DNA from 4 places in the Paenibacillus sp. EB106-04-04-XG159 genome. Region 3 is predicted to be linked to each of the others. Evidence: predicted binding sites of a transcription regulator. Region 3 holds the regulator's gene; each other region holds the start of a gene.
The links. The regulator Rex, encoded in region 3, represses fermentation and respiration genes when NADH is low (regulators of the CRP and FNR family bind a similar motif). The targets are predictions, from matches to a motif close to TTGTGAAATATTTCACAA.
Positions count from the first base shown of each region.

Region 1: the regulator Rex is predicted to act here: its motif matches at 3,072-3,089, upstream of AC3WTP_RS01260 (formate/nitrite transporter family protein).
Region 2: the regulator Rex is predicted to act here: its motif matches at 3,350-3,367, upstream of AC3WTP_RS15570 (LptM family lipoprotein).
Region 4: the regulator Rex is predicted to act here: its motif matches at 2,725-2,742, upstream of AC3WTP_RS09385 (helical membrane plugin domain-containing protein).

Region 1 covers NZ_JBYTDY010000001.1:275,385-281,173, reverse strand. The annotation lists gene AC3WTP_RS01275 (Gx transporter family protein) at 1-216, opposite strand, end outside; gene AC3WTP_RS01270 (NusG domain II-containing protein) at 200-592, opposite strand; gene AC3WTP_RS01265 (FAD:protein FMN transferase) at 845-1,957, shown strand; gene AC3WTP_RS01260 (formate/nitrite transporter family protein) at 2,099-2,950, opposite strand; gene AC3WTP_RS01255 (NAD(P)/FAD-dependent oxidoreductase) at 3,193-4,623, opposite strand; purine riboswitch at 4,731-4,830, opposite strand; gene AC3WTP_RS01250 (ABC transporter permease) at 5,018-5,728, opposite strand; gene AC3WTP_RS01245 (ABC transporter ATP-binding protein) at 5,725-5,789, opposite strand, start outside.
Region 2 covers NZ_JBYTDY010000012.1:39,369-45,157, reverse strand. The annotation lists gene AC3WTP_RS15590 (metal ABC transporter substrate-binding protein) at 1-822, shown strand, start outside; gene AC3WTP_RS15585 (metal ABC transporter ATP-binding protein) at 861-1,607, shown strand; gene AC3WTP_RS15580 (metal ABC transporter permease) at 1,619-2,428, shown strand; gene AC3WTP_RS15575 (cytochrome c biogenesis CcdA family protein) at 2,465-3,184, shown strand; gene AC3WTP_RS15570 (LptM family lipoprotein) at 3,409-4,548, shown strand; gene AC3WTP_RS15565 (FAD:protein FMN transferase) at 4,688-5,782, shown strand.
Region 3 covers NZ_JBYTDY010000011.1:57,679-63,467, forward strand. The annotation lists gene AC3WTP_RS14635 (diguanylate cyclase) at 1-1,580, opposite strand, end outside; gene AC3WTP_RS14640 (hypothetical protein) at 1,670-2,203, opposite strand; gene AC3WTP_RS14645 (amidohydrolase) at 2,219-3,526, opposite strand; gene AC3WTP_RS14650 (redox-sensing transcriptional repressor Rex) at 3,519-4,172, opposite strand; gene dinG (ATP-dependent DNA helicase DinG) at 4,220-5,789, opposite strand, start outside.
Region 4 covers NZ_JBYTDY010000006.1:122,505-128,293, reverse strand. The annotation lists gene AC3WTP_RS09395 (prenyltransferase) at 1-756, opposite strand, end outside; gene AC3WTP_RS09390 (NAD(P)/FAD-dependent oxidoreductase) at 854-2,032, opposite strand; gene AC3WTP_RS09385 (helical membrane plugin domain-containing protein) at 2,072-2,515, opposite strand; gene AC3WTP_RS09380 (thioredoxin family protein) at 2,835-3,152, shown strand; gene AC3WTP_RS09375 (DMT family transporter) at 3,200-4,096, shown strand; gene AC3WTP_RS09370 (SIS domain-containing protein) at 4,200-5,246, opposite strand; gene AC3WTP_RS09365 (helix-turn-helix domain-containing protein) at 5,516-5,789, shown strand, end outside.

The DNA of each region.
Region 1 (5,789 bases), on a different contig from region 3:
TAATGCAAAGGCATCGCGCCCATTTAAAAAATAGAGACAGGTCAATACCATAATATTAGCGAGTCCAAGCTTAGCGCCTGGAACAGGTAACAGCAATTGTGTCGGAAACATCGACTCCAGGATGCCCAATACGACTGCAACCGCACTAAAAATGGCAATGATCACTGCCTTTCTCAGCTTTATCGTCGTGTCGCTGTAGCTACTTGGCGACGGCATCCGTGTCACTCTCCCCGCCTGCTTCGCTCTTCAGTTCAACTAGAACCCGGTGCGGCAGACATACGATGGTATCACCCTTATGTGTAACAAAGCCAAAGCCTAAACATACTTTGTCCGGGCAATCTGCGTCGATCATCTCAATTCCATTATTGTGCACCTTCAGTATATTGGTGCCATGATCCGTCTTAACCTCGACGATCTGCTCTTCCTCAGTTAATTCGACTTGTTTATACGGCTTACCATCTACAGTAATATCTGCGTACATATTACCATTGTGCAAATTTTCACTTGTGTCTTGAAACAGCCACTTCGGAACAATAAAGGCCAAGGCTGCAACTATAACGATGCCGATCAAGATCATATCTCCACGTTTCATTCGCAATAACTCCCTGAAAACAAATATAATTTTAAATATCTAGTTCTATGCTATTATACAACTTAGTGAACGAAGGTTCAATGTAGCAGCTCGGGTACAATCGTGAACATATACTGAATTATTCAGTATATCAAGTTGGCTTGCGCGGTGCTAGTGATATGCTTCCTTTCCAATTTTTCATTGCCCTGATATAATAAAATGCTTGTACACATCCTATATCTAGATTGACTTTTAAATGCGGAGGAATTAACCATGCAGCATAGCAAGAAACCTTTCCGATATGTACTGCCTGTCCTTATTGTGGCATTATCGACAGCTCTATTATTCAGCGGTTGCACAAAATCACAGAAAGACCAGCAGCAGGAGCAACCTCCGAATCAATCGGAAACGACCGCAGCCAATGAGATTAAACAAGAGACTTATTATATATTCGATACAATTGTAACTGTGAAAATTTATGATAAGCGCGCAACAGATAAGGACTTTAAGAATATTAACGACCTGTTGGTCAATATTGAGAACAAGATGAGCCGAACGAACGAATCGAGCGAGCTGTACAAGCTCAATGCACATGCGGGCAAGGGACCTTATAAAGTGTCTGAGGATACATTCGAGGTCATCAGTAAAGCAATCGATTATGCACAGCAAACAAATGGCGCATTCGATCCTACAGTGGGACCATTGGTCAACTCTTGGAACATTGGTCATGAGGATGCGCGCGTTCCTTCGCAGGAGGAGATTGATGCGGATCTGCCGCTGGTTGGATACGAGATGGTTCAGCTTGATGAGGCCAACCAGACGGTGACGCTGGAGAAGCCGGGCATGGTGATGGACTTGGGCGGAATCGCAAAAGGTTACGCGGCTGATGTCATTGCCAACTATATTCGAGAGGCTGGATATAACAGCGCCCTCGTTGACTTGGGCGGCAATGTATATGCAGTTGGTGAGAAGCCGGGCGGACTAGACTGGACGATTGGGGTTCAGGATCCAAATGAAGTGCGCGGCAACCCGATCGGGAAGATGAAAGTGAAGGATAAAACGATTGTAACTTCAGGCGTTTATGAACGATATTTTGTAGAGAATGGAAAGTATTATCACCATATTCTTGACCGTAAGACCGGTTATCCGGTCGATAACAATCTTAACAGCGTCACGATCGTAACGGATAAATCCACGGATGCCGATGCTTTATCAACAGCCATCTTCTCGCTCGGAATTGAGAAAGGCTTAGAATTTATTGAGTCCAGGACGGATGCCGAAGCCATCTTTATTACAAAGGATCAGAAAGTGTATATGTCGTCTGGCATAAGCAAAATATTCGAGCTGACGAATGACGCGTACACGATTGCGACCTTGGATAAATAAATAGTGTATTAACCAATAACGGACAGTTCCTCTCTGCTTGCGTTTAAGCATCGCATGCGAGAAGCACTGTCCGTCTTGAATATGTTCAAACACGCTCAAAAAAGGCGCTTGCATCAGCAAGCGCCTCTTATATGAGTCCATTTAGGATACTGCAGATTTCGCTTTCTTCGAAGTCTCCGCAACCGCCTGCTGCTTAACAGCCGACTGCACCGCTTCGTCTTGATTCTTCTTGTTGTAGGCAATGAAATAAGCCGCCGCTACGAAGAGAGCACCTCCGACCAAATTACCGAGCCATACCGGCACAAAGTTCGTCAAATACTCACCCCAGCTATAATGGCCTTCAAAGATCGCTGCTGGAATAACAAACATGTTAGCTACAACGTGCTGGAATCCGATCGCGACGAAGGTCATCGTCGGGAACCAGATAGCTAGAATCTTGCCGCTAAAGCTCTTTGCTCCGTAGCTCAGCCAAACCGCCAACGCTACGAGCCAGTTACAGCCGATACCAGATACAAATGCCTGCAAGAAGGAATCATGCAGCTTATGACCCGCGACAGCAACCGTTTTATCCAAATAGACCCCGCTAGCTGTCAAGCCTACGATATGTCCGAAAAAGTAAGCTACAAAGATCGCGCCCAAGAAGTTCGTTAATGTAACCACGATCAGGTTGCGAGCCATTTCCCAAGTGGAAATACGTCCCTTCATTCGCGCGAGCGGTACTGCCATCATGTTACCAGTCAGTAGTTCTCCGCCGCCCAGCAAGACAAGGATCAATCCGACGGGAAAGAGTGCTGCCCCTATGAAAGTCGTAATGCTTCCCCACTCGGCAGGCGCATCAGCCGTTACCCGGATATAAAGCAAGTAACCTAAAGCTATGAAAGCACCGGCCAAGAAACCGAGTATACTCATCGTCAATAGTGAATTCCGCGCCTTTACGACCCCTGTTTCGATCGTTGCTTCTTTAATCTCTTGCGGTTTTAAGTAGCCCGCCATCTTCATACCCCCTAGTTCATACGCTATTTGACTGTTGCCAATTCGTCCATACAACCCATCAGCAGCAACGAAAACTATCAAATATATACGGACTTATTGTAACGAACCATCTGCTCAGTTAATGTGCACTTTATCACATACAATTCCCCTATATTCACTCCTGCGGAATACGTATAATTGCTAATATGGTCATATAAAAAGCGGAATGAGCTCAATGTTGCCCATTCCGCTTTATTAGTTGTTTAGAGCTTAGCTACAATGCTCCGTGCGATGTGAACACCCGCAGCGCCGGCTTGAGCCAGACCGCGTGTGATACCAGCGCCGTCCCCGCCGCAGTATAAGCCCTTGATCTCCGACTCCAGCGTTTCTTCGAGCTTCGGACGGGCCGAATAGAACTTCGCTTCCACACCGTAGAAGAGCGTATGCTCTGATGCAATGCCTGGCGTAACTTTATCCAGCGCATCCATCATTTCAATCAAGCTCTTCATCGTGTTATAAGGAAGCACGAGCCCTAGATCGCCTGGTACCGCTTCGCGCAGAGTCGGCTCCAGGAAGCCCTCGCGAATTCGGTTATCCGTCGAGCGGCGGCCGCGCAGAATATCGCCGTATTTCTGTACGATGATACCGCCGGAGGATAGATCATTCGCACGTTGGCAGATCTCGCGAGCGTATTCGTTCGGCTTATCGAATGGCTCTGTAAACTTATGCGAGACAAGCAGCGCAAAGTTGGTATTGGCAGAACCTAGCGCTGGATCCTTGTAAGAGTGCCCGTTCGCGCACATAATGCCGCTGTGATTCTCGACCACCACATGACCTGATGGATTGCTGCAGAAGGTACGGACCTGCGTGCCTACCGAAGTGTTAAACACGAATTTACCTTCATATAAGTTCTCGTTAATCTCGCGCATCACGACATCGGACGTTTCGACGCGGACACCGATATCCACTTGGTTGTTGGACATCTTCAGACGACGTTTCTTGAGGATATCCGTCATCCAAGCGGAACCGTCACGACCAGGCACGATCACGACATAATCCGCTTCGTAGGTCTCGCCCTTCTTCAGCTCGATCCCTTTCACGACGTGGCGGCCATCTTCCTTCACTGTGATAATGTCAGCCACTTCCGCTTTATAGATCATATCGATACGTGGACGCAGATATTCATAGATCGATTTCATGATCTCTAGATTCTGCTCCGTTCCCAAATGACGCACTTGTGCTCGAAGCAGTTTTAATCCAGCCGCATAGCCCTGCTGCTCAATTCGTCTAACGACCTCAGTCGTCGGATCGGTAATATCCTTCGTAGCCCCATGCTCCAGGTTGATGCTGTCCACATAGCGAATCAGCTCCAACACGCGGCTTGGCGCCAAGTAATCCGTCAACCATCCGCCGAATTCAGTCGTAATGTTAAACTTGCCGTCGCTGTAGGCACCAGCGCCGCCGAAACCATTCGTGATCGAGCAAGCGGGAATACAGCCCGCAAACTCTTTGCGTCCTGCCGCAGGCGGACACTTCGTAATCTTCTCCTCCAAGATTGGACAATTGCGGCGATATATATCATGCCCCTTATCAATTAGCGCGACGCGCAGATGCGGAGCCTTCAAGGACAATTCATAACACGTGAAAATACCAGCTGGACCTGCTCCTACAACAATTACATCATATTTACTCATGAGTTCCTCCTTGATGAACAACGTAGTTATATTTCATGTAATCAAGCACAACCCCTTGTAATTCGCGGCATACGAGAACACAAAAAATCCCGACCACATACGGGTGTGCCAAACAGCACATCCGTCGTAGTCAGGAATTTACGGTTCCTTGTAGAGACCCCTGAACCATATCATCAGGGTTATACGAACAAGACATTTAAGTAGCCATGTTAAGTTAGCTGCGAGTGATCGCAACAACCTCATTGTAGGATATAACAACGAACATGTCAACGGCATATTAATTAATTGTTCGTATTTTTATTATATTGTTTAGATTTAGAAAACATTAACTGCCTTAGTATTCGTAATTTCCGAACATTATTTACATTCTCATAATTAATCTTGCTAATTCTGGTTACTTATCGAATCTCTTACGGCTGTACACGAACACACATAGAATCAATGACCCAACCATCCAGACGGCATGAACCAACAAGCTTTCGCCTATGTCGGCTAATCCAGCACCTTCACTAAGCTGAACTAACGCTCTCGTAAAGTGCTCTGTCGGCAAGTATTTAACGATAGCTGTCAATGTATCATTACCCATTAACGGAGCGTACATGGGCCCCATTAGAAAGATGATGAGTATTGGCAGCCCAACAATAGAAGATTCCTGTACCGAGCGGGACAACAGTCCGATAATGGTTCCGAGACTAATAAACATGACTAGTGACAAGGTGAATAATAAAGCGATAGCCGGTAGATTATTCAAAGGCATATCTGCAACTATGATCGATACTGCGGCAACAAACACCGTCATTACAACCGTTAATACGCTCTTACCCATTAGAATTTCCGAAGTCTTGGCTGGTGAAAGCATAAGTACACGCAGGGTGTGCTTCTCTTTCTCTTCTGCGATTGTCATGGCTTGAACAAACGCCCCTGTCATTGAGAGAGCGAGCATCAGCGGAAAACTGATCAGCTCTGCTCTATCGCTTCCCATCTTGCTGAACAGCACGGAGAACATGATCGGCATTACAACCATAAGGAGCAGCTGCGGGTTCTTAAGCGCGTCCTTCCATTCTTTATTCACAATCGCTTGAAATCTCTTCATTGAAAATGTCATACCAGATTCCTCCCTGTCATTTGCACGAATATATCTCCCAAAGTCGGTTCATTCGAATGTA
Region 2 (5,789 bases), on a different contig from region 3:
ATCAACCTGATCCCGACTGGTGTTGAGCCTCATGATTGGACGCCTAAGAGCATGGATCTGCAGAATGCTTCTAACGCGCAGCTGCTCATCTACCAAGGAGCTGGCTTCGAAGGCTGGTTTGAGGACTTCAAGAATGGACTTGAAGCTGACTCGCAGGTGCAGATTGTGGAAGCTAGCAAGGGTGTAGATCTGATCTCTACAGCTGAGGAAGCCCATGATCATACGGAGGGAGCCGAGCAAGCTCACGATGGCGAAGCGGATCATGAACAGGAAGCTGCTGGTGATGGACACGATCATGGCAATATCGACCCGCACACTTGGGTGAGTCCGAAGTCAGCGCTCGTGATGGCGGAGAATGTGAAGAATGCTCTGATTCAAGTTGACCCTTCGCATCAAGCCGACTTCGAAAAGCGCTATGAAGCAGTTCATGCTAAGCTATTAGACCTGGATCAGAAGTATGAGCGTGAGTTAAGCAGTGTGAAGCATCGTGATATCGTAGTATCTCATCAAGCATTCGGCTATCTGGCGCGCGATTACAATCTGACGCAGCATGCCTTGATGGGAATCTCCGCTGATTCCGAGCCAAGAGCGCAGGACATCGTGGAATTGACGAAGCTCGTGAAGGAGAAAGAGCTGAAGTACGTATTCTTTGAGGAGCTTGTATCCGACGAGATGGCCAATATGATCGCTTCGGAAGCGGGAGTCGAGACACTTGTGCTGAATCCGCTGGAAGGATTGACAACAGAGCAAGAACAGAATGGCGAGAACTATATAACTCTAATGGAACGCAACTTAAACAACCTGGTGTTGGCGTTACAATAGGAGCGGGAAAGCTCCAAGTAAGGAAGTGAATTCTTGAAATGAAACAGACAGGTAACTGTCATCAGCCCGTCATCACCATTGATCACGTGCATTATCGATACGATGATCAAAAGGTGTTTGATGATGTTAACTTCGAAGTGCAAGAACGCGACTTCGTCGGCTTGATCGGCTCGAATGGAGCAGGGAAGACGACCTTGCTGCGGCTTATTGTCGGTCTGCTTAAGCCGACCAGCGGTGAAATCCGACTGTTCGGGACCCCGATACAGCAATTTCGGGATTGGCACCGTATCGGGTATGTACCGCAGAAGAACAGCTTTAATCCGCTGTTCCCAGCAACGGTGCTGGAAGTGGTGCAATCCGGGATGTACAATCGCAGAAATCTATTTCGCCGTTTATCCAAGGAGGATAAGGCGAAGTGCATGGATGCGATGAAAGTCATGCGAGTGGATGATCTGGCCCAGAAGCGGATCGGAGAGCTGTCCGGCGGACAGCAGCAGCGCGTATTTCTAGCGCGCGCTATGGTGAACAAGCCGGAGCTGCTCATACTAGATGAGCCGACGGTAGGGATTGATGCTGAGACGCAGAAAGACTTCTTCAAGCTGCTGCAGCATCTGCATGAACACCATCAGATGACCTTTGTCATGGTGTCTCATGACTTGGAGATGGTGCGTGCATGGCTGGGTGAGACACCCGCTGCAACCTGCGGCAAGCTGAATTTCCATTGCAAGCACTCGCATGAAGCGGCTTGTGTCGAGCCCGATCTTACACACGGCGTGATGATGTAGAGGAGCGTAACATGATAATAGATATTTTAAATTCAGGTTTCTTTCAACGGGCTCTCATCGGCGGTTTGCTTATCGGAATAACCGGCCCATTAATGGGAATATTTCTCGTGCTTCGCCGCTTATCGATGATCGGTGATACGCTTTCCCATGTCGCGATCGCGGGCGTGGCGCTTGGCTTTTTGATCGGCGTATATCCGCTTGGCGTGGGTATGGTATTTGCGCTGATTGGAGCAGTAGCCATTGAGAAGCTTCGTAAAACGTATAAGACATATGCCGAGCTGTCGATCGCGGTCATTATGTCTGGCGGTGTCGCTTTGGCATCTCTGTTCTTTTCATTAGGCAAGAACTTTAACACGAACGTAACCAGTTACTTATTCGGAAGTATCTATACCTTAAATACAACCGACTTGTTCGTCGTAGGCGGGGTTACGGTTATTGTTATCGTCTTTATGGCGCTGTTCAAGAAGGAAATGTTCCTGCTGACATTTGACGAAGATGCGGCAGCCGTGAATGGTCTGCCAGTGAAGTGGCTGAATCTAGCCCTAACCGTGTTAACAGCTCTCGTAATCAGTGCGGCTATCAAGATTGTAGGCGCATTGCTTGTCTCAGCGCTGCTTACGATTCCAGTAGCGACGAGCTTAATTGTCGCTAGAAGCTTTAAAAAAGCGATAATAATCTCGGTACTAGTGTCAGAATTATCGGTTGTCTTCGGTCTTCTGGTAGCAGGGATATGGAACTTGGCTCCAGGCGCTACGATCGTGTTGACCTTGATCGCAGTCTTAATCGTGACGTTACTTGTACGACGAGGATTTAAAGGGTAAACTATCCATATATACTATTGTATGGAGGCATACTAGATTATGAGCGTTACAATATGGATAGCATTGCTGGCGGGGATGGTTTCATTCATCACTCCGTGCTGTTTGCCGCTGTATCCCTCCTATCTATCTGTCATTACAGGGATGTCAGTTAATCAATTGAAGCAAGATAGAACGAAGCGAGAAGTAAGAATGAAGATCATGTCTCATACTTTCTTTTTTATACTAGGCTTTAGCGTTGTGTTCTATACGTTGGGACTTACCGCAAGTGCTTTCGGTTCGTTGCTTATTCAGTATCGTGATATCGTGCGACAAGTATCAGCCATTCTTATCATACTGATGGGTCTGCTCTTGCTGGGGATCTTTAAACCGCAGCTGCTCATGCGGGAGCGGAAGCTGGAGATAACGGGGAAGAGAGGAAGCTACTTCGGATCATTTCTATTCGGTATCGGTTTCTCAGCAGGCTGGTCTCCATGTGTTGGACCGATTCTGGGCTTCATTCTGACTTTGGCCGCACAGGATCCGGGTTCTTGGTTCCGTTTATCGACTGCTTACGCAGTAGGCTTTGCGATTCCATTCTTCGTACTGGCATTCTTTATCGGCTCTACCCGCTGGCTGATCAAATACTCCGAGCCTATGATGAAGGTTGGAGGAGTGTTGATGATTATTATGGGTATACTGCTGTTTACCGATCAATTGACCCAGATCAACAGTTGGCTGCAAGGTATTACTCCATCATGGCTCTATAAATTAACCTAGTTCAATAGAGATGGACCGCGCGCGTATTCCTACGTTGCTGCAGGTCCATTTTTGTATTTTATATTCACATAGTTAATATGCCAAATAAAGCATTTTCATTAGAACACTCATTATAAATAGATTGCGGTTATATTATCCAATTTTGATATTGATTACTTGTATATTATGTGATAGTATTCACTTGCACAAGCAATAAATACAACAATACATAGGGGGATTTCATAATGAAGAAAATGTTGTCCATTGTACTAGTTGCATCATTAGCTTTGTCCATGCTTGTCGGTTGCGGTGCTAAGGAAGATAGCAAAGCTCCAGCAACAGATAACACTAAGGTTGAAGACACAAACACAAAAACAGTTGAACCCGCTTCCAAGGAAGCCGCTTCCGATGCTGAAGCAGCTGCTGGAGAAATCGCAAAGATCGGTCTAGGCACAATCACTAGCATCGGCAAGTCCAAGGACAAAGACGGTGACAAGGGTCCAGTAGGCCAAGTTGACACGGTTATTGTTGCGGCAGCATTCGATAAAGACGGTAAGGTTGTCAAAGTTGACATCGACAATGCACAAACTAAAGTAGAGTATGGCACTGATCTTCAGGTTTCCACTGATGTAAATAAAGAGCTGAAAACGAAAGTAGAGCTTGGCGATGAATACGGGATGAAGAAAGCTTCTTCCATCGGTAAAGAGTGGTATGAGCAAGCTAAAGCGCTAGGCGATTGGATGGTAGGCAAGACAGTTGATGAAATTAAAGGTATGAAAACAACACAACGTGACGATGCTCATCCAGCAGTCCCAGCTGAAGCAGATCTGACTTCTACAGTAACCGTTACTGTTCAAGACTACATCGCAGCTGTTGAAAAAGCATACAAAAACGCTGTTGATGTGAAGCCTGGCGGTGAAAAGCTAGGCGTTGGACAATCGATCTCGATGAAAAAGTCTAAGGGACTTAATGGAGATAAAACTCCTGTCGCTCAAGTGGATACAACTATCGTTGTGGGCGCATTTGATAAAGATGGCAAGGTTGTAGGTACAATTATCGACAATGCACAAACGAAGGTTGAATTCGACAAAGATGGCAAGGTTACATCTGACAAAGGCGCAGAGCTCAAGACGAAAGTAGAGCTTGGCGACGAGTATGGTATGAAAAAAGCTTCTTCCATCGGTAAAGAGTGGTACGAGCAAGCTAAAGCGCTTGGCGATTGGATGATAGGCAAGACAGTTGATGAGATCAAAGGGATGAAGACAACACAGCGTGATGACGCTCATCCTTCTGTTCCTGCTGAAGCAGATCTTACTTCTACTGTAACCGTAACTGTACAAGATTACATCGCTGGTATTGACGAAGCTTTCACTAAAGCGCAATAATTTAGTACGATCATATTAGTGTGATGTAGACTCCCCCATTTAGCATGGGGGAGTTTTGTCTAGCTAAGCGATGCATAGATAGATTGGTTGTATTAGAGAACAGCAGTAGATGGATTCGGCAGGAGGAAAATACTTGTTTATGAACGTTAAACGGCTAATTATGATGTTACTATCTATTGCGCTGCTCGCGGGGTGTACGAACACTTCAAGATTGGATTATAGCGAATATCAGAAGTATAGTGACACGATGTTCGATTCTTTTGATACGGTTATTCAAGTAGTGGCTTATACGAAGAGTAAAGAAGAGTTCGATCAATATTTTAAGCAAATTCATGATCGATTCATGGAGCTCCATCAGTTGTACGATATCTACAACAACTATGAGGGACTGAACAATCTGAAGACAGTCAACGATCAGGCTGGCATCGAACCCGTTAAGGTTGCGCCTGAGGTCATAGATCTGATTCTATTTTGCAAGAAGTGGTACGAAGAAGCGGGCGAGGGAACGAATATCGCTATGGGCGCGGTGTTGAATATATGGCAGGATTATCGAGATGAGGGCCTCGCAGATCCAGCTCAAGCCAAGCTTCCGCCTATGGAACAGCTGCAGGCCGCTGCCGAGCATATGGACATGGATAAGGTGATTGTAGATGTCGAGAATAGTACCGTGTTTCTTGCAGATCCGAACATGAGCTTGAATGTTGGTGCAGTGGCAAAGGGATATGCTGCTGAGCTCGTTGCACAGGAAATGAAGGAGGCAGGCTTGGAATCTGCAATTATTAGTGCGGGAGGCAATGTACGTACGATAGGACATCCCTATGACGGCGTTCGCGAACGTTGGGGGATTGGCATACAGAACCCAGATAAGCTTACGGTGACAGATGAAGATAATTTGCTGGATACTGTATTCGTCGAAGAAGGATCTGTAGTAAGCAGCGGGGATTATCAGCGCTACTATGAGGTGGATGGCAAGCGAATTCATCATCTGATAGATCCTAAGACACTGATGCCGGGTGACTATTATCGCGCTGTGACGATCGTAACAGAGAATTCGGGGCTTGCTGATTTTCTGTCAACCGTCGTATTTCTGATGCCATATGAGGAGAGCCGTGCTTTTGTAGACAGCATGGATGGCGTGGAGGCTATATGGGTGATGCCGGATGGAACCGTACAAGCAAGCGGTGGGATGCGGTCCATGTTGAAGAGTCAAGGTGCTAAGTCTACAGATGAGTAGCTAACAA
Region 3 (5,789 bases):
TCCAATTCTTTTATCCGAAACGGTTTGGTCACATAATCGTCCGCCCCAAGCTGAAGTGCTTTGACGATATCTTGTTCAGCAGTTCTTCCCGTCAGCATAATAACTGTAAACAGTTCGGCATGCGGCAAATTACGAATACGTTCCAACACTTCAAGGCCATCCATACCAGGCAGAAGACCATCTAATAATACGAGATAAGGCTCTGTAACATCTGCAGGCAATTGTTCCAGAAACGACTCTCCATCACGGTATTTGGACAGTATTACATCTAATCTCTCATCCTGCTCCATATTAAAATGATCTGACAGCATTGTTTGCATCAGCATATCATCATCCACGATCACAAGATGAAGCTTGCGTTTCAACGGAGTCGACGCAATGTCCTGTTCAGATACAATTCGTCGTCTTCCTAAGCTTTTAGCGGCATATAGCGCATGATCCGCCTTTTCTATCCAGCGATGAATACTCAGATCGTGATTGTCTACGTATACTACACCACCTGAGAATGTACAGGTAAAGTTGCAGTCAGGTGTATGAAATTCAACCTTAGAGAACTGCTCAATCAGCGCCGACAACAAGATCTGAGCTTCCTTCACTTCAGTCCTCGGTAATAAAACCAGAAACTCTTCTCCACCATAGCGGATAAAAATATCCCCTATACGTAAATATTCCTTCATAAAGTTCGTAAACTTCGTTAGTACCTGATCACCGATCAGATGACCGTATGTATCGTTTACCTGCTTAAACCGATCAAGATCCAGCAGTGCCATACTAAATCCTTCAGCATTCCTAATAGATTCAGCGTACAGTCTGCTGAACGCTTCATGCATGAACTTTCGATTGTACGCACCCGTTAATTCATCGATAAACAACAATCCATCCAATCTCTTCTTCCCATTGATCTGCCTTTGAAGCCTTGCCAACAGTTCTTCTATATCAACCGGCCTGCAGATCACGTCATCGACTCCCAGTCGATATGCTTTTAAACGTGTATGTTTACTGCAATCCTCGGTAATAATAGTCGTCGGAATATACTGCTTCTTGAGCTTCTCTCCTAACAACTCCATAATCTCAAACCCGTCGGTATCCGGAATATTCAAGTCCAAGATCAGACAGTCTGGAGAGACATCGTGAAAATATTCAATTGCTTTCTGTGATGACGTTGTCGCAATAACGGACCAGCCTGCTGCTTGCAGCTCTTCTTTCAGAACCATCAATAAATTTACGTCATCATCTAAAATAAGGACAGAGGGGTCTGTCTCCACATTTTTCTCGTTAAAGCTATTATGTATGAAACCTTTGACGTTGCGCTCCGATTGATTCAACGTGTATTGATGCAAGTCGTTCAGAAACAACCGCGCTTCCTCAGCAGTCCATACCTCTCTCTCATTCGACTCAATCTGATCGAGCAATCGCTTCGCGATCTGCATCAATTCACTCAATTCAATCGTGCCTGAAGTACCCTTAACCGTATGTAAGAAGTGATACAATTCATCTGAACGTATTATATCTGTACGATTGAACCAAGTATTTAACTGTTGCTCAAGGCTCAACATGAATTGAGTCTGATACTTATTCATCTTCTACCCCCTAGCACTTGAAATTCATTCCCATGATGTTCTCTGCATAGTAAAAGCGCAAAGGAATAACAATACCTTTGCGCCTACATTCACTGATTTGGCATCGAATAGATATCTCCGGTCGGTGTCCCGTCAGCGAAGCGGAAGAAGTGATAATAATATCGTAGTTCGCCAGTCTCATCCTTACGTCTGACTAATGCCTGCCACACATATTCATTATCTTTAATACCCGGTATGATGTGTTTAATGCTGACTCCCGGATACTGCTGTAATAAATACTGCTCAATATCCTTCTTAGAGACGCCATCAGAGGCAGCCTTAACAGATACTTGCTCGGTAGTAAGGTCAACCCAAGCCATCTGGGTGACACCTGCTTCGTCTACACCTGTGACGACATAACACACACTATCCCATATCGACTTCTCTACTCCGCTTACGGAAGCCCAAGCGACTGTTTTTTGAGATTCAGCAACAGCTTTTGCTTCAAGCGAATTTTCATCTGCGCGAACATAATTTACATACCACACGCTCAAAATAGCGAGCAGGAGCATCACTACGAGCGCAGCCAGAACGACAATCCGCACTCGGCTATAGCGCTTCCTTGGTCTGCTTCTAGATAACATTCACATATCCTCCACTTAACGAGACAGCAAGCCTTCGAAACAGCGTGCTGCTTCGCGGCGTACCCGTTCTTCATCAAGGGTCAAGCAGGCTCCATTATTGACTACTTGCTTGCCATCAACCCATACATGCTTAACATCCTTGCCGGAAGCCGAGTATACCATGTGGGATACTAGGTCCGTATGCGGCAGGAGATGCGGTTGATCAATATCGACAGCGATGAAATCCGCCTTCATTCCAGGAGCGAGCAAGCCGACATCCTGAAGCTGGATCGTTTGGGCGCCATTAATAGTCGCAATTCGCATTGCTTCCGCAGCGGGTACCGCTGTTGGATCGCCAGATACTCCCTTATGGATAAATGCAGCCAAACGCATCTCTTGGAACATATCTAGATTGTTATTGCTAGCTGCTCCATCTGTTCCCAGGGATACGTTCACGCCTGCTCGGAGCAGGTCAGTAACTCGAGCTACTCCGCTTGCCAGCTTCAGGTTGCTGGCAGGGTTATGAGATACGCCGACCTTATGTTTAGCCAATATTTCGATTTCTTCGTCTGTGAGATGAACGCCATGAGCTATATACGACGGTCTGCTGAAGAAACCCAACTTCTCCAGATGCGCGACAGGACGCAATCCGTACTCCTGCACATTTTGTTCAACCTCTGCTCTAGTTTCAGACATATGTGTATGAAGCATCATATCCAGATCATGAGCGGCTTGCACGAATTTCTCAATGAAAGCGGGAGGACAAGTATACGGTGCATGTGGAGCAAGCATGGTCGTAATTCGACCTTCCGCACGTCCGTTCCAATCTTTCGCAAAGCGCACAGCCTCTTCCAGCTTCATCTGCTGCACTTCTTCGCTGCATAGACCGATGGCACCGCGCATTAATCCCGCGCGAATACCTGCTTGCTCAACAACCTTCCCGACCTCATCCATATGGTCGTACATATCTACGAACGTAGTGGTGCCGCTCTTCAGCATTTCCAGCACAGCGAGAGCAGAGCCCCAATACACATCTTCGTCAGTAAACTTAGCCTCCATTGGCCACATTTTTTGCTGAAGCCATTGTTGAAGCACCATATCATCGCCGTAACCGCGCAATAATGTCATTGCAGCATGTCCATGGGTATTGACTAAACCCGGCATAAAGAACAGACCGCTGCCATCAAACAACTCCGAATCTTCCTTATAATGATCCGGCAGCGTTTCACCGAGGTAGACAATCTTTCCGTTCTCTACAACCATGTATCCATCAATAGTGCTCGATTCTGCATCCGGATGGATCTGAGCAAAGCGTCCGTTATGGACGATGAACCTTTTAGGCATTCTCAATCGTTTCCTTTCCTTCTTCATCTTGCAAGTAATAAGCCAAGCTGAACAGATCCGTCGTGAAATCTGCAGTATGCACGCGAACATGCGGCGGTACCTTCAGAATAACAGGAGCAAAGTTCAAGATCGCTTCCACACCTGCTTCGACGAACTGATCCGCAACATTTTGGGCTTCCAGCGCAGGTACCGTAATAATACCTATCCGAATCCCCATATCCTTAACTGTATCGATCAACTGATCCATTGGCTGCACCATAAGATTATTCAATGCTGTTCCCATTTTATCTGGATGCGCATCGAATACAGCAACAATCTTCATATTATCTTGCAAGTACGTGGTATAGTTGCACAGCGCTTGACCGAGTTTACCAGCACCGACTAATCCCACGTGAATCTTGAGATCAAGCTTTAGGATATGTCTAATCTGCTCGATCAGATAAGACACATCATAACCAATACCTTTACGACCAAAGTCTCCAAAATAAGCGAGGTCCTTACGAATCTGGGCAGGATTCAGATCCAGCTTCTGACCTAAATCTTGAGATGATATTGTTAGAACTTCACGCTGTTTCAATTCCATGAGGTGCCGTAAATAGATCGGCAGACGTCTAACTACGGCTTCTGAAATCTTCATCGCTTTCATATCCTGTGATCCCCCTTCTACATAGCTGATTATCATCATAGTTTTGATTAATCTTGTAAAGCTCTTTCCTGCTCCTCCCTGAACCAATCACGGATCCGCGGCACTAAGTGCTCGGTAGTCATATGCTCCATCTTAGGACCAGGTAAAGAATATAAGAAATGTTTGCCATAACTCGTCTCGATTACACGGGTATCATAAATAATTACGATACCACGATCCCTAGAGGTTCGAACTAATCGTCCAAACCCTTGCTTAAAGCGAATAACGGCTTGTGGAATCGATAGCTTCCGGAACGGATTCTGATTCTGACGCTTTAAGCGTTCGGACTTCGCTTCAACAAGCGGATGATTAGGCGGCTGAAACGGAAGTCTAACAATCGCTAGACAAGTCAAAGCCTCACCAGGAATGTCCACCCCTTCCCAGAAGCTGCTAGTTCCTAACAGCACGGATGCAGGATGCTCCTGAAAACGGCGAGTCAGCTTGCTTCGATTGCCGCTGTCCATGCCTTGTCCCAATACTTGAACACCATGCGGCTGAAGCATCTCCTTCAGCGGTTCATACACTTCCTTCAACATGCGGTACGACGTAAACAGCACCAACATTCTACCCTTTGTCACAATGGCTACATCTGCAAGCGAATGAAGCAATTTATCGGTAAAGATCGGATCCACAGAGCCCTTAACCGTTGGAAAGTCTCGCGGAATGACAACTAGCGCTTGCTCGCGGTAATTGAACGGAGACGGAAGAATAACGGTATGCAATCTTCCGGTACTAGAAGCCTCCTTCAAACCGATCTGTTCCTCTAAATACTGAAATGACTTGTCGACAGATAATGTTGCCGAAGTCAGAATGACACTTTTCTTCGGTTCGAAGAAGTATCGATTTAGCGCTTCGCTGACATCAACTGGCACTGCGTACAGATGCATCGACTTATGCTTATACTGAGCATTGCCTTCCATCCAATACACAGAATCTGGATCAGTTGCTTTCATAAAGAGGCGGAAATCCTCGCGAATAATTGAGATCTCCTTGAATATCCCCGTAACATCTGTTATCACGGGCTGCAGCTCTTCGTCATCCGCATCTTTCCATTCCAATACAAGCTTTTCGCCCGTACGTACAATTTCACCTAGACGAACATATACATCTTCTTCAAGCTCAGCGATCCCCTGCCAATCCCGCGGTCGAGCGCCAGATTGCAGTCGGAGTACGGATTGTCCTGCTTCAGCTTGTCCCGGCTCTGGAGGCGGCATCAATTGATATAGGACATCATGAAGACGGTCCCAGACGTCTCGTACATCGACGAGCTGTGTAAGCAGCTTCTCAATGCCGTCAGCCCAGATCATTGCTTTCTCACTGCCTGACAGACGAAGCCGCGTTTGCAACAGCAGCAATAAGCCGTTCTTACTATCTTTCACCAAACGTGTCAGCGGGTGCATCAATGAAAAATATTGCAGATGTATGCCCAAATGCTTGCTCGCGGTTTCTTCAAAATGATGCCCTTCATCAATAACCAAATGCTCATAAGCAGGCAGCAGTCGATGCTCAGCTATGACATCAGTAAACAATAAAGAATGGTTCGTGATGATGATATCCGATTGATTGGCATCATTCTTC
Region 4 (5,789 bases), on a different contig from region 3:
GAGCGCGTACATCGGCAGGATGCCGAGAACGACACACAGGACTAGACTGCCGTACGCGAGGAAGAGCAGAAGCTTCGAGAACTTGAGCGCTCGTTCTTCGCCCCATACGACGACCAGCGTATTCTTGCCTGATTGCTTATCCGCCTGCCAATGCAGGAAGTGATGATTGAACAGAATAAGCGTAGTCAAGAGACCAATCGGCAACGACAGCAATATAGCCCGGTAGTCAAAATGGCTCGTCTGCACATAGTAGGAACCTGCGATTGGCAGTACCCCAAATGAGAGTAGAATAGCAATCTCGCTGTAGCCCTTGCCCCGATATCCGAAGCGAAGCGGCGGTCCAACGTAGAAATAAGCAATTAATCCGCCCAGCAAGCCAAGTCCAAACGCCCACCATCCACTGATGAGGCTTAGAATAATAGCGCACAGCATACCAAAGCCGAACAGTGCCCATGTCATAATGGCAAAGGTGCGCTCGCTCATTATGCCGTTTGCGAGAAATCCTGAATTCGTAGATATGGTCCCAGCCGTTTCTTTAGCTGCTATATCCACACCGCTGCGATAATCCCATAGATCATTGATCATGTTGGAAAATAGGTGCGCGGCCGCCGAGCCCAGCAAGGTGATGATAAGCAGGAGGGGATGAAACACGCCCTCCCATACATAAGCGCCCAATGCTCCCAGAATGACAGGGATGAGCATAATCGGGACAACCTGTACCCGCGACGCTTTCATAAATAGCTGCAATTTGTTCATGCGGATGTTCCCTCCACAATACTGGAAAATGAATCTCTAAACACTTCACTCCCAACCAAAAGTATGGGCTGGGAGTGGAGTTTAGCATAGATATGAATTAATAAGCTAAGGCAAATAGCGCCTTAATATGGGACAAATAACGAATATTACTTGCTTCTTTCATCATGGTAGCTGGCAAACCTTTTAGAGAAGTATTGTTCGCGCCAATCGTAGCTACAGCATCTTTACGTCCGAGGCTGGCAAGCGTACCGGAGTTGATAGGGTTGAACGCCTCCATCTTCTTCTGTTCAAGGTACGCGTGCAGATTATAACCGATCAGCTCACCCATCTGCCATGCGATCTGAGCAGTTGGCGGATATGGACGGCCGTCTGGAGCGAAGAATACGGCGCTGTCGCCAGCCACGAATACGTCAGGATGGGATACGGATTGAAGATGCTCATTCACGGATGCGCGTCCGCGGTTCACTTCAAGACCCGATTCGCCAACGAGCGGGTTGCCTTGAACGCCGCCAGTCCATACGAAGGTGTTCGTTACGACCTGTGAACCGTCCTTCAAGTCAACGACGTTCCCTGCAACATTCGTAACCGCAACGCCCGTCAAGAACTTCACGCCGCGGGCTTCAAGACTCTCTGTTGCGCGAGCAATCAGATGATCTGGGAGCACTGGCAGAATCTTAGGCCCTGCCTCTACGAGAATCAGCTTGATCTCAGCAGGATCGATGCCGTAGTTCTTAGTCCATGCAGGCATCTTGTCTGCAATTTCGCCGACTAGCTCGACGCCCGTCAAGCCGCCGCCACCGATTAAGATGGTTGCATCAGCTTCATTTTTCGACTTCGCATAAGCTTGAAGACGATCTTGGATATGCTGATGGATCTTGTTCGCATCGTCTGCCGACTTCAGTACCATGCTGTTTTGCTCAAGGCCTGGAATGTTGAAGTATGCAGTCTTGCTTCCTAATGCAACTACTAAAGCGTCATAGTTCATGAAAGAACCGTCCGACAGTTTTACTTGCTTCTCATTAACGTTGAATGACTCTACCGTAGCGATGCGCAAATGGATATCTTGGCCTTTGAACAGCTTCTCTAACGGCATAGCAACAGCTTTTTCCGCAACGCTGCCTGCTGCCAGGCGATGCAATTCCGTAATGATTTGATGTGTTGGGTATTGATTAATAACCGTTACTTGCGCTTCAGCCTTGCTGTAATATTTACGAACATTTAATGCAGCTAGAAGTCCGCCATAGCCTGCACCTAAGATGACAATATGTTTAGACATAGTTTATCCTCCGTCCTTACTTATTCCATGAAAATGGAACTATTTTTGATTAGCTCGTTCACTTGAGATTTGAAGATAAGCGTTAGCGAAACGGAACAACTTCTGCGTTTGTGGATCCTTCATCATTTTTAATAGACCAAAGAGACCGATCGCTTCTTGACTTGCTTCAGCGCGATCCTTTGCTTCTATAGCCGTTGCCGCGATATTCTTAACCGTATCTGTAACAGGACCTGCAAGCTCCTTAATCGCGCCAACCGTGTCGTTCTTCAAGATATCGTCAGTTGCCACAGCTTGTACGAAATCATATGACTTTGTCAGTACGTTGACCATCTCGGTCAGCTTAGGCAGCTGCTCTACCAATACAGTTAGTGATTCCTGAACTTCCGGCTTCATCAGCTGATCCAGAATATCAAGCTTGCCTTGATTAGCGGATAACGGCAGCACTTCATGTTCAGTGTTGATTTGTGTGTTTGTTTCTGACATATCCAGTTCTCCTTTACAGTTAGCGTTTTTGCTTCATTCTAGGGGGCAGATTAACTTCTGCCTTCATACAAGTTCATAACTTGAAATAGAGTTTAGTGAATATCATCCTCAATTAATAACAATTATCACTTAATAAAACTAATTATAAAATACATATTGAAATAATTACAGAGGGGAAAGTCAACTTTTGAACATAAAATGTTGAAAAATTGTGAATTTTGTAACAGCGCTGTAGGAAATAGGTGTGAATCAAGCATTTACGAGATGAATTACTATATAATGAAATATAACCACATGAACATTAGCGAGGATGATAACAATGGAAAAAGTAAGCTCTGAAGAGCAGTATCAGACCCAAATTGCACAGGAAGGCTACACCATTTTGAAGTTCACTACGACATGGTGCCCGGATTGTAAAAATCTTGATCGCTTTATTGGCGATATCATTACCGAGCATGCTGATAAGACATGGCTCGAGATCGATGCTGAACAATATCAGCATATTGCGGAAGCGAATCAGGTTAGAGGTATTCCGAGTCTGATTATCTATAAGAACGGTCAGAAGGTTGGACATCTGCACAGCAAGTTTACGAAGACGCCGAATCAGATTAGAGAACTTCTAGATACGCTATCATAAATCGAACTTCATCCGGAATGCGGGGGTTATACGTGAGTAAGGCTTCAATGAAAACAGCAGCAGCTATTGGCTGCCTCGTTCTGATCTGGGGATTGAGCTGGCCCATATACAAGGTAGCTTTGGATTATACTCCTCCTATTCTATTTGCAGGGATGCGGTCGCTGTTTGGAGGGCTGCTGTTGTCTTTATTTCTGATACCGTATGGGAACAAGCTGAAGTGGCGTGAGAATTGGTTTCGTTACGTTATATCCGCCCTGTTCAACGCGGTATTGTTTTATGGACTTCAAAGTATCGGATTATTATATTTGCCAGGCGGGTTGTTTTCTGTAATTGTATACTTTCAGCCTGTGTTGATCGGTTTATTTGCCTGGATGTGGCTGGGCGAACGGATGTCGGCCATTAAGCTTACAGGCCTCATTGTCGGCTTCCTCGGCATATTGACGGTCAGCTCTGATGGAATAACAGGCGAGATCTCTATCATCGGTGTAATCTTGGCGTTATTGACGGCTCTAAGCTGGGCGCTGGGTGTCATCTATGTGAAAAAAGAGAGCGCGAAGGTAGATCCGATGTGGATGGTAGCCTTTCAATTTATAATAGGCGGGGCTATATTAACGGGAATTGGTACTGGGGTTGAGAGTTGGTCCGATATCGTATGGAACAGTTCTTACTTGCTCGGTTTAGGGTTTGGTGCGACGCTGGGTATTCCTGTTGCGTTTGTTATCTATTATAAGCTTGTCAGTACGGGCGATGCGAGTAGAGTCGCGTCGTTTACGTTTCTCGTACCTCTTATTGCAGTGTTAACGAGCACGATCTTCTTGGATGAGCCGTTCACGTATACGCTTCTTCTCGGTTTGATCCTGATCATCATTAGCATCTATTTCGTAAACTACTCGGGGAAGAGGAAAGATGTTAAGCTGCGAGAAGAGCTTCGTTATAATACTTAACACTAGTAGCTATTGATGCTGTCGTGTTGAATGAATAAGGGCTGTTCCCGAAGGTCTGAGCGACCTAGGGAACAGCCCTTTGCTATGTTTATGAAGGCGGGGCTTACAGCTTTACCCAAGCTGTGAGTCCGTCCGGTTGATCCGGGTTGATGCCTTGGCGTTTGGCGCTGGCAAGAGCAACGATCTGCGGGATGAACATGAATGGAATTCCTTGTGCCGCGATATCAAGCTCGCTTTCCGCGATAACAGCAAGGTCAACAACTTCCGCAGGCACGACGCTGGAGCGATCGCCAAAGGCGATAACCAGTGCTCCGCGGGCTTTAATATCCTGCATCAGCTTATGCTGATAATCAGTGCCTTCGTCTGTGAGAACAGCGATGACAAGCGTGTTCGGACCGATCGTTACCATCGGTCCGTGGCGCACATCGAGCAGATGGTAGGCGTGCGCTTGCACCTTCGCAATCTCCGTTAATGCGATGGCTCCTTCGGCAGCGAGTCCTTGGAGCTCGCCGTCTGCGAGCAGAACGGCATGCGACCAGTCCGTATCGGCTGCCTGTGCGAGAGCGGCTTCCACACGCTCCATATACGCTTCACCTTGGCGAATAGCTGTTCCAATATCCGCAATTAAACGTTCATCGTTGCCGATAAAGGCAGCAATCATCAGGTTAGCGGTGTAGAGGTTCGTTACCGTGCGCGTTTGACAGACGCTGTGATCGAATGCCCATGGCAACTCAAGCGAGAAGTCGGCTTTCTTCGATAGCGGTGAGTCTGCAACGCAGGACAATGCCAGCACAGGTATCGGCTGCTCCTGCTTGAGCGCATCTACAGCCTGGACAACCTCGCTCGTGCTGCCAGAGCGAGAAGGTGCGATGAGCAGGGTGTTATTCAGCATCGCGCGATATTGCTTGTAGTTGAGCATAAGATCGCCGCCTGCTAGCGCAGCTGCTGGCATGCCTGCACGTTTGCGAACAGAGAATGCCGCTGCTTCACTTAAGGTGTAGCTGGAGCCGCAGCCTGTAAAGGTAACGGAAGTAATAGACAGGGACTTGAAAAAGGCTTGAAGCTCATCCCGCTTGGACAGCATGTAGTCGTAGGTTTGTTGTAAAGCGCTGTATTGCTGCTTCGTTTCGGTATACGTTAAAGACTTCATCGGAGGCCTCCTCATATAGGGAAAATGATATTTGTATTGCTTACAATCATTATAATGAAATAATACATCATAAAAATGATTGAATCAATCATTTTAGAGGAATTTGCATGGATAGTTGTAACTTTGCCGAACTCCTGGCCACATATCCAATTAGATACATATAAGCAAGTTTATATTGCATAAGAGGTGCATAACCCATAAAATCGAAATGAATGCACGTTCCAACATTTGGATATAGTTATCCAAATCTCATGAAGCGAGGTATGGGGATGAGCCAATCGTGGTTTAACAGGCTGCTGCTTTCTTATATGCCTATCTTTATAGTCGTCATCTCGTTTACCTTCTTCGTAAGCTTTCAATTGATAAGTGAACAAGGCCGCACGGAAGCGATGAAAGCCAACAAGCAGCTTTCCTTGCAGGCCATGAGACTAATGGATACCTCGCTCAAGGCAATTGATAATATGGTGCTGCAGGAGATTATTAATAGCAGAGATCTACAGGATTTTTTCACGCAAACGGAACAGAGAGCGGCTTATATCGATA